3 regions of the Comamonas sp. C11 genome follow, and region 3 is predicted to be linked to each of the others. Evidence: predicted binding sites of a transcription regulator. Region 3 holds the regulator's gene; each other region holds the start of a gene.

Region 1 (3,506 bases), 2.7 Mb from region 3:
GTTCAACGTGCTGGGTCCCCGCAACGCTCAGCGTCCCGGTGGCTACACACGTATCCTGAAGATGGGCTTCCGCGTGGGCGACAATGCACCCATGGCCTATGTGGAGCTGGTCGAGCGCGCTGAAGAAGCCGCTGCAGCAGCTGAATAAGCCAGGGCAGGCTGCAAAGCCTGCTATAATTTGGAAATACCGCGCGATGGAGCAGTCTGGTAGCTCGTTGGGCTCATAACCCAAAGGTCGGAGGTTCAAATCCTTCTCGCGCAACCAAATTGAAAAAGGTCACGACAATGTCGTGACCTTTTTTTTGTCCATTTTCTCCATGGGCCAGAAGGCAGCATCCGCCTTAGCTCGTCATACCCCTGACTGCGTGCCTGAGCGGCGGCGCAGGTGCTCGCGTACGCGGTCGGCGATCACCTGGGCGATTTCCGGGCTCAGCACCTCGCTGATATGCAGTACCTCGGTGTAGTGCAGATAGAGAAGGCCGCGCAAGGTCCTGAATGCCGTCTCATGTTCGGCACCGCAGATGCCGGCATCGTTGGCCAGCACGCGTTCGACAGCACCGGGGCCGAGCAGCCGGATCTTGCAGATGGCTGCCTGATGCAGGATCTCCAGGTCTATTTCCTCAAGGCGGTTTTCCCATTCATCGGGCAAGAATCGATTCGCTGGCATGTAGGGTGGCTCTCCTGCTCAATCCATGGACGTCTGTCCCAGACCCGGATGCTGGCATACCCCGAGTCCGGCCGTTGATTTTGCTTCTACAAGTCTTGATGCTTATCAAATGTCGATAAGGTGAACGTCGGCCTGGGGTCGACGCTGTGCGGCACTGCATCATGATGCCAGTCTGCGACTCGACCACCAATGCCCGTCCGTGTCTCCTGGATTTCTCCGAGCTGAGGTATGGTGTCTCGATGCGCTGCAGGTAAAGAAAAGGACTTGTATGTTCGAGAAAATCGTCTCGATGTTCCGCTACCTCAAATCGGCCGTGCCGTTTCGGCTGGTGCCTGCATTGATTGCCACCCTGGTGCTGATCGGTCTGCTGCTGACGCCGGTGCCGGCTGGGCTGGATGCCAAGGCATGGCAGCTGGTGGCCATCTTTCTGACAACCATCGTGGCGATTATCCTCAAGGTCATGCCCATAGGCGTGATGGCTCTGATGGCGATTGTCATCGTGTCGCTGTCCCAGGTGACCTCCAGTTCCTCCAAGGGGGCGATCACGGATGCGCTGAGCAGCTTTGCGAACCCCTTGATCTGGCTGATCGTGGTGGCTGTTCTGATCTCGCGCGGCCTCAAGAAAACGGGGCTCGGCAACCGCATCGGATTGCTGTTCATTGCGCTGATGGGAAAGCGCACCATAGGCATAGGCTACGGACTTGCGATCTGTGAGCTGGTGCTGGCCCCGTTCACGCCCAGCAACACGGCACGCGGCGGCGGTATCGTGCATCCGATCATGAAGTCCATTGCCAACGCCTTCGAATCGGACCCGGCCAAGGGTACACAGGGCAAGGTCGGGACCTATCTGGCGCTGGTCAACTACCATTCCAATCCGATCACTTCGGCCATGTTCCTGACCGCAACGGCGCCCAATCCTCTGGTCGTGGACCTGGTGGCCAAGGCCACGGGTCAGTCCCTGCATCTGAGTTGGACAAGCTGGGCGCTGTACATGCTGCTGCCAGGCCTGCTGTGTCTGCTGCTGATGCCGCTGGCGGTCTATCTGCTGTCGCCTCCCGAGCTCAAGGCCACGCCCAATGCCGTGGAGTACGCTCGTGCCGAGATGGCCCGCATGGGCCCGCTGTCGGGCAAGGAGCGTGTCATGCTGGGAACCTTCGGCATGATGCTGCTGCTGTGGGCGAATGTGCCGCAGATGCTCTTCGGTCCGGCCTTTACGCTGGACCCGACCGTGGTGGCGTTTCTCGGTTTGTTCGCCCTGATCATCACGGGCACCATCGACTGGGATGACGTGCTGTCCGAGAAAAGTGCCTGGGACACCCTGATCTGGTTCGGTGCCCTGGTCATGCTGGCCGAGCAGCTCAACAAGCTAGGGGTGGTCGCCTGGTTTGCCGATGGACTGAAGAATGCCATCGTCGCCAGCGGCCTGGACTGGCTGCCTGTGGCTGCCATTCTGGTGGGCGTCTTCGTCTTCTCGCACTATCTGTTTGCCAGCACCACCGCCCATATCAGCGCCATGATGCTGGCCTTTCTGACCGTGGGTGCGCAGCTGATCCCTGCCGACTATGTCGTGCCCTTCATGCTGATGATGACGGCCGGCTCGGCCATCATGATGACGCTGACGCACTACGCGACCGGAACATCGCCCATCATCTTCGGCAGCGGCTATGTGACTTTGGGTGTCTGGTGGCGCGTAGGTGCTGTCATGTGCGTGCTGGAGCTGCTGATCTTCGCTGTCGTCGGCGCTGTCTGGTGGAAGCTGCTGGGGTTGTGGTGACTACGGCCTCAGGTGGCCGTGTGCAAGGGCTCGCCCAGGGACAGCATGAGTCGGTTGGCCCAGTTGAAGAACGCCGTACCGTGAAGCGCATCGGAGATGGCGGCATCGTCGAGCCCGGCGGCGCGCAGTGCATCGATATGGCTGGACTCCAGCGCGGGCGGCGTCTGCGTCAAGGCCACGGCGGCGGCGACGATGGCGTTCCAGCGAGGGCCCAGGTCGGCGCCCGTGCCTTCATCGAGCAGGCGCTGCACATCGGCTGCGCGGTGCGAGAAATGCGAGGCAAAGCGCGCATGTACCGAAGCGCAGTAGATGCAGCCGTTGGTGCGTGAGGTTGCGGCTGCTGCCAGTTCGCGCTCTGCGCGCGGCAGGCCGGCATCGGGGTTGTAGAAGATGTCCTTGTCGGTGCGCGTGCGTGCTCCCAGCGTGTCGGGGTCGCGCGCCAGCAGCCGGAAATAAGGTGAACGCGCGCGCGCCGCGTCCACCAGCCCCGCATGGTGGCGCTCGCTCAGCTCGCTCTCCTGCAGAGGAGCTATCCATGGCTGCCAGTCGAGCTGTTCCTGGGTGAAGACCTGGGGTGAGGTGTTGTGCGTGGTTGTCATGGCTGGGCTTGCAGGGCTGAGGTGGAAGATGCCGTGGTGACTGCAGCTCGTGCGCCAAGCGCGCGCAGCCCCGCCACGAGGCGGATCTGGAAGGACAGAAAAGAGGCGAGCTGGGACAGGATGACGATATCGGTCTCGCTCCAGCCGGCCTGCTGCAGCGCCAGCAAGGCCTGGGCACTCGCATCGCGTGGGTGGTAGGCCAGCAGATGGGCATGGGCCAGCGCGGCGCTCAGGCGCGGGCCCAGCAAAGCCGCATGCGCCGGGTCCACGGCGTAGCTGGGGCCGCTTTGGTCCTCGCGGCTCAAGGGGCCGGCCGGATAGATCCCGTAGGGGCCGTGCGGGCCGCTGCCGGCCTGCAGGCTGGCAGCGCGCCCGCGCACCACTTCGCTGGCCACGGCGGCGGCCAGTTCCGCGTCTTCGGTGGCCAGGGCCTTGGCATAGAAGCCGGCGCTGCGTGACTCGCCAT
Region 2 (3,506 bases), 1.8 Mb from region 3:
GGTGTTCGAGGAGCGTCCCGATGCACAGGAGCTGACGGCCTTGGTGACCAGGGCCGTGAACCCCAGCGGGGCCAAGCTGGTGGCTTCGGCCATGCTCAAGAGCCGAGGTGGCTCGGGCAAGGCTGTGCAGGAGCTGCGGGCCGCCAAGACTTCGCCTCAAGCCATTCTCCTGGTGGCTTCCAGCCCTGCCACAGCGGCATTTGTCGAGGCGTATCGCATGGAGGGCGGTACCGCCCAGGTCTATGCCACGGCCGAGGCCGATATCGAGCAGTTGGCCAAGCGTCTTCCTGTGGAGTACATGAGCGGTCTGTCGATTGCCCAGGTGGTGCCCAGTCCCTACAAGGTCTCGGGCAAGCTCAACAAGGAGTTTCGCGACGCGACGATTGCTGCAGGCAAGTCCCTGGACGTTCCGGTGAGCTTTGCCATGATGGAAGGCTTTGTGAATGCCAAAGTCATCGTGGAGGCCATGCGTCGCAGCCAGCCGCTGACGCCGGAAAAAATGAGTGCTGCCTTGCGCGGACTGGAGTCTTATGACCTGGGCGGCTACTGGGTGAACTTCAAGCCCGGGCAAGTGGGATCCAAATATGTGGACCTGTCCATCGTCAATGCCGCCGGGCGTGTGACGCAGTAAGAAACCAAGGCCTGACGCAGTACCGCGTTCAGGCCTTTTTTGCGGCCGCTCCCCTCACGATGATCCTCCGTACACAGAGAAAGCAAAAACTGTTGCCCTGGGGACAGGGAGTGGCGCCATGGCAGGCGAAACTGGCCAAAGGCCAGTCGGACGACTTCACCGTCGGCACAGGAGTGCAAATAGTGAGGCGCCCTTCGAACTGCTTCTGAAACAAGAGCTGACAGCGTATTTGGAACCAACGCTGCAGACCTTTTTTATTCATAAAACGAAGAAGGAGACAACATATGTCCAAGCTGCCACCAGCCCTCAAAAAGCTGGCTTTGCCTGTCATCGGCTCGCCGCTTTTCATCATCAGCAATCCCAAGCTTGTCATCGAGCAGTGCAAGGCCGGTATCGTCGGCTCCATGCCTTCGCTCAATGCCCGTCCGGCCGAGCAGCTGGAAGACTGGCTGGCAGAGATCACCGAGACTCTGGCTGCCTGGGACAAGGCCCATCCCGATCGCCCTTCGGCTCCATTCGCCATCAACCAGATCGTGCACAAGAGCAATGACCGTCTCGAGCACGACATGCAGGTCTGCGCCAAGTACAAGGTGCCCATCATCATCACCAGCCTGGGCGCGCGTGAAGATGTGAACCAGGCCGTGCATAGCTGGGGTGGTGTGGTGCTGCACGACATCATCAACAACAAGTTTGCGCGCAAGGCCATTGAAAAAGGTGCCGACGGCCTGATCGCCGTGGCAGCCGGTGCTGGCGGCCATGCGGGTGTGAAGAGCCCGTTTGCCCTGGTGCAGGAAATTCGCCAATGGTTTGACGGCCCGCTGGCGCTGTCCGGATCGATTGCCACGGGGGGAGCGGTTCTCGCGGCCCAGGCGATGGGTGCGGACTTTGCCTATATCGGCTCGGCCTTCATCGCCACCGACGAGGCGCGTGCCGTGGAAGCCTACAAGCAGGCGATTGTCGAGGGCAACTCCGACGACGTGGTCTACAGCAATCTGTTCACAGGCGTGCATGGCAACTATCTGGCACCGTCGATTCGTGCGGCAGGTCTGGATCCGGAGAACCTGCCCGAGTCCGACCCCAGCAAGATGAATTTTGGCGGCGGCGCGCAAAAGGCCTGGAAGGACATCTGGGGCTGCGGCCAGGGCATCGGTGCCGTCGACAAGGTGCAGCCCACGGCCGAGCTGGTGGCTCGCCTCAAGCGTGAATATGCCGAAGCCAAGGCCAGCCTGCTGGTTGCCTGAGGCAGTTCACTATCTTCTGTGCCAACGGCGTCTTCGGACGCCGTTTTTTATGGGCGGCTTGCTCGCTTGATGTTGCTCAAGCACGACTTGTTCAAGGGTTAACCCTTGTTAAATCGCTTCGGAGTTGATGCGTATCAATGTAGGCCTGGTCCTGCAATTGGCTTTTGCATATCAAGTCATGATGATTGTCAAAAGAAGAGTAGTATTCCGTTAATTTCAGTAAATACTGAAAATTGAGAAATGCAGCACACCCCTTCTTCCTCCACCGACAATCAGGTCGATACAGCACATGCCGAGTTGGCGAGCGTCATCCGTCGCCCCAGCGCGGGAGCTGTGTGGCAGGTGCTTGCCGGACTGATATGGCTGCCGCAGGCAGCCTTGCTGGCCTGGGCTGTACAGCTCATGGCCAACGGTCAGGGCATGGCGGCCGTCTGGCCCATGGCGGCTGGCGTGTTGCTGCTGGGCTTGCTGCGAGCCTGGGCAGAAGGCCATGGCGGCATGCTGGCCAATCGTGCAGCGCGCGCACAGCTCAGCAGCTTGCGTGCCCAGGTGGCGCAGTCGCTGGCCCAGACATCGCCGCTGGACAAAAGCCGCCCTGCCTCGGGTCAGGCCGCCAGCGCCATGGCCGAGCAGGCCGAGGCCATTGTTCCGTGGCTGGCGCGCTACCAGAGTGCGATGTGGCGTGTGCGTGTGCTGCCTCTGGTGATTCTGGCTGCCGTGGCCTTGCAGTCATGGGTAGCGGCTCTGATTTTGATGGTTGCCGCGCCGCTGATTCCACTCTTCATGGCGATCGTGGGCTGGCGTGCCAAGGCGGCCAGCGAAGAGCAGATGCTGCAGCTGGGCCACATGAATGCGTTTTTGCTGGACCGCCTGCGCGGTCTGAGCACACTGCGTGCTCTGCATGCCCTGGAACTGACAGGCCAGCGGCTGCGTGAGCATGCCGAAGATCTGCGCGCCCGCACCATGCGCGTGCTGCGCATTGCCTTTCTGTCTTCTGCGGTGCTTGAGCTTTTCTCGGCGCTGGGCGTGGCCATGGTGGCCGTCTATATAGGCTTTCACCTGCTGGGCACGCTGAATTTCGGAGCCTGGGGCGACAAGCTCGGCCTGGGTCAGGGCATGTTCGTGCTGCTGCTGGCACCGGCATTTTTCGAGCCTTTGCGCGATCTCTCGGCCGTCTGGCATGACAGAGCCGCCGGCGAGGCAGCGCTGCAGAACTTGCAGAGCATGCAGGCCCAGTCTGTGCAGATCGTTGGTGCACAGCATGCTGCTGAACCAGCACTCCCGGAAAATGATCATTCCTCGCCTGGCCGGCCTGTGTCCGTAAGCGTTTCGGAACTCAAGGTTCAGGCACCAGGCAGTGACTCCAGCCTTGCGCCACTGTCTTTGCACATACAGGCCGGCGAACATGTGGCGCTGTGGAGTCCCAGTGGCAGCGGAAAATCCGTACTGCTGGCTCAGATTGCGGGCCTTTTGCCGGTTCAGCAAGGTCGTATCGAAGTCGATCGGCGAGCGCTTGATGCCCGCAGCGCAATACAGCTGCGCCAGCGCATGGCCTGGCTGGGTCAGTTGCCCCATGTCTTTGCCGGCTCGGCCGCGCGCAACATCGCGCTGGGGCGCTGCGCTGTAGGACCCGA
Region 3 (3,506 bases):
CATTTTCCGTCCGCGCGTGCTGATCTACTCGGCCGTGCTGGTAGCCCTCAGCGCCGCCATGATCGCCAGTCTGGTGCTGCGCGAGCCGCTCAAGGTCGACGTGATTCGCGACCGTGCCGCGCTTTCGCGCATCGTGGCGGGCGGCAAGCTGGAGAACGTCTACCGTCTGCAGATCATGAACGCCACCGAGTCCGAGCAGCGCTACCGTATCAGCGCCGAGGGCCTGGAGAATCTGGAGGTCGCATCCGATCAGGAAGTGAGCGTTGGCCCTGCAGAGACACGCGGCATTGCGGTGCGGCTGCAGATTCCGTATGGCTCAGCCACTCCCGGCTCGCACCCCGTACACTTCAATGTGGATGCAGTGACTGCCGGAGCAGGGCGTATTTCCGAAAAGACGGTGTTCCTGGTGCCGCGTTAATGCCAAGTCTTGCCGGTCTTCATGAGCCATCACGGAGGCCGGACAAGGGCACCGCCAATCGGCAACAATTGATGCCACCCTGCCATGCGTGCCTGGGTGGTCAGAATTTTGGAAAGAGGTTTCATCATGTTGGCAGCACAAGCCAAGGTCTCGCAAACGGCCAAGATCATCCACCCCGAGGACGGCAAGCCCTGGTGGAAGTTTGCCCATGTCTGGCTCATCATCGCCGGCCCGGTGATCGTGGTGATTGCCGGCTTTGTCACCGCATACATCGCACTGAGCAGGCCCGATCCCGTGATTGACCCTGACTACTACCGCCATGGCATGGAAATCAACCAGCGCCTGAGCGAAAGTGAAAAAAGCCTGGCGCCGGCAGTGACGGGGCGCAACCATGCCGCGACGCCAGCCAAGGATCATCCGCTGGATCGCTGACTGCGATTTCAACGCATCATCCTCAAGGCCGCTTCCGCGGCCTTTTTTTACGCCTATGGTTGCAGACTTTTCTGGAGCACGGCCGGTCGTGGCGGAGCTCTATGTCTTGGTCGACCGCAGAGTCGGACGGTTGTCTGCAGTGCTCAAAAACCGGCAAAGGATGGCCGGGCGGGTTCAATATCAGGAGCGCATAGCGCTTTATCAAAGCTTATTTCAGATAGATATTGACCTTAAGTCAATACAAAGAATGCACTGGAAGCTCTTTAAATAATAGCGGTTCAGGGTTTCCTATCTGAGTGCATGCCCTTGGTGTGGCAGGGAAGGTCATGGCAATTGTGCAAAATGGGTTCAAACCCACAGGCCAAGGAGAATCGCGATGGATGCTCGACGCTGGATGTGGATTGTCTGGCCGGCTTTTCTGGCTGCGGCAATCATGGAAATGGTGGTATTTGCCTTTGTGGACCCGCTGGACATGCACTGGCTGGGCTCGCCTCTGGAATGGTCGCGCAATGCCATTTACACCCTGGCCTTTTTTGCCTTCTGGGCGGTCGCCGTGGCCAGCGGACTGATGACTGTCATGTTGGGGCGTTCGGCCAGCGATCTGAACCAGGGCATAGTCTCGGAGCCCCTGGTCGAGTAAAGCGCTGCGCACAGGGCCGCAGTTTCGGGGCCGGTGGCGGCCCCGGATGGTGCTTGGTCGCTCTCTGTGCTGGCGGCCTCGGCGGCGGGAAGCTTCTGGCAGGCATTCGCTGCCATCAAAAAAGCCCGCTGTCTTAACTTAGCCCTGGCATTGCTGGCTGTTGACGATGCGCTTGAGCGCATCGGTATCCAGAATGCGCAGATGGCGCTGTCTGACTTCGATGATGCCTTCCTCGGCGAACTTGGAGAAGGTGCGGCTCACGGTCTCCAGCTTGAGTCCCAGATAGCTGCCGATTTCTTCACGCGTCATGCGCAGCACCAACTCCGACTTCGAAAAGCCGCGTGCCGACAGACGCTGCACCAGGTTCAGCACAAAGGCTGCCAGACGCTCTTCGGCGCGCATGCTGCCCAGCAGCAGCATTACGCCATGCTCGCGCACGATTTCGCGGCTCATGACCTTGTGCACATGATTTTGCAGCGCCGTGACTTCGCGCGAGAGCTGCTCGAGCTTGTCGAAAGGCATGATGCAGACTTCGGCATCTTCCAGGGCCACGGCATCGCAGGTGTGGTGGTCGTTGACGATGCCGTCCAGGCCAATGATCTCGCCGGCCATCTGAAAGCCTGTGACCTGGTCGCGTCCATCCTCAGTGGCCACGCTGGTCTTGAAGAAGCCGGTGCGAATGGCGTACAGCGAGGTGAACTCTTCGCCATTGCGAAATAGCAGCCCGCCGCGCTTGACCTTGCGGCGCGTGGCCACAATCTCGTCAATACGCTCCATTTGTTCATCGTCCAGGCCCATGGGCATGCACAGTTCACGCAGATTGCAGTTGGAGCAGGATGCTTTGATGGTCTGAAGATTCATGGGCTTTTAGCAACGGCGCAGACAGACACAGAGTGGAGAGTCGCGCCGGTCGTTGACCTCGTGGTTGAAGATGAGATGGATCAAATTGTCGCAGCACTCGCCTTGATGTCTCTTGATTTTCATCAAGGACAGGGTGATTGCCTTGGGGCACATTGCCCGTATTCGTTCAAAAACATGCGCTTTTGCCTATTTCGGGCATGATTTTCAGGATCTGATTTCCATTGAAATCTGCTCTATACAGAGTGTGGGCGCACCCTAACTCCCAGTTATGACCGCAGTCACGCCTGAGTTGCTGAGCCGCTTTGATATCCCCGGCCCACGCTACACATCATTCCCAACAGCCGACCGTTTTGTTGAGGCTTTTGGTGCAGACGACTATATCCTGGCATTGAAACAGCGCAAGACGCATTCGGGCTCACGTGCCTTGCCCCTGTCCGTTTATGTGCATGTGCCGTTTTGCGAGTCGCTTTGCTATTACTGCGCCTGCAACAAGATCGTGACCAAGCATCATGAGAAGGCTGCCGAGTATCTGGATTATCTGAGCCGTGAACTGGCCATGCATACCGAGCATTGCGGCAAAGGCCAGTTGGTAAGCCAGCTGCATCTGGGAGGCGGCACGCCGACCTTCTTCAGCGATGCCGAGCTGCGGCAGCTGATGCTTCTGATGCGTGAGCATTTCAAGCTCGATCCAGCCGGCGAGTATTCCATCGAGGTCGATCCGCGCACGGTCAGCAACGAGAGGTTGAAGGCACTCAAGGACATGGGCTTCAATCGCCTGAGCTTTGGCGTGCAGGATTTTGATCCCGCAGTGCAGAAAGCGGTGCACCGGGAGCAGCCCGCCGAGCAAGTCTTTGAGTTGGTGGCCGAGGCCCGCCGTCTGGGCTTTGTCTCCATCAATGTGGACCTGATCTACGGTCTGCCCAAGCAGACAACCGAGTCTTTTGCGCGAACGCTGGCCCAGGTCAATGAGCTGCGTCCCGACCGCATTGCGTTGTATGCCTATGCGCATCTGCCTGAGCGCTTCAAGCCGCAAAGGCGTATTGCATCCGCTGACTTGCCCATGGGACAGGACAAGCTGAACATGCTCTCCGGCGCAATTGATGCCTTCATGAATGGCGGCTATGTCTATGTGGGCATGGATCACTTTGCGCTGCC

The links. Region 3 encodes FNR, which switches genes on or off when oxygen is low (the NO sensors DNR and NnrR bind a similar motif). Its sites were predicted from a motif close to TTGATNNNNATCAA; they were not measured.
Region 1: NOX35_RS24695 (DASS family sodium-coupled anion symporter) is a predicted target of FNR. The motif match lies at 763-776, and genes of this name have one in related genera.
Region 2: cydD (thiol reductant ABC exporter subunit CydD) is a predicted target of FNR. The motif match lies at 1,997-2,010, and genes of this name have one in related genera.

The regions. Positions count from the first base shown of each region.
Region 1 is NZ_CP101743.1:5,360,459-5,363,964, reverse strand. It holds gene rplQ (50S ribosomal protein L17) at 1-148, shown strand, start outside; tRNA gene NOX35_RS24705 (tRNA-Met) at 189-265, shown strand; gene NOX35_RS24700 (hypothetical protein) at 350-667, opposite strand; gene NOX35_RS24695 (DASS family sodium-coupled anion symporter) at 936-2,441, shown strand; gene NOX35_RS24690 (alkylhydroperoxidase domain protein) at 2,450-3,040, opposite strand; gene NOX35_RS24685 (CMD domain protein) at 3,037-3,506, opposite strand, start outside.
Region 2 is NZ_CP101743.1:4,124,801-4,128,306, reverse strand. It holds gene NOX35_RS18885 (ABC transporter substrate-binding protein) at 1-631, shown strand, start outside; gene NOX35_RS18880 (nitronate monooxygenase family protein) at 916-1,872, shown strand; gene cydD (thiol reductant ABC exporter subunit CydD) at 2,113-3,506, shown strand, end outside.
Region 3 is NZ_CP101743.1:2,338,674-2,342,179, forward strand. It holds gene ccoG (cytochrome c oxidase accessory protein CcoG) at 1-418, shown strand, start outside; gene NOX35_RS10740 (FixH family protein) at 545-850, shown strand; gene NOX35_RS10745 (hypothetical protein) at 1,227-1,490, shown strand; gene fnr (fumarate/nitrate reduction transcriptional regulator Fnr) at 1,629-2,351, opposite strand; gene hemN (oxygen-independent coproporphyrinogen III oxidase) at 2,620-3,506, shown strand, end outside.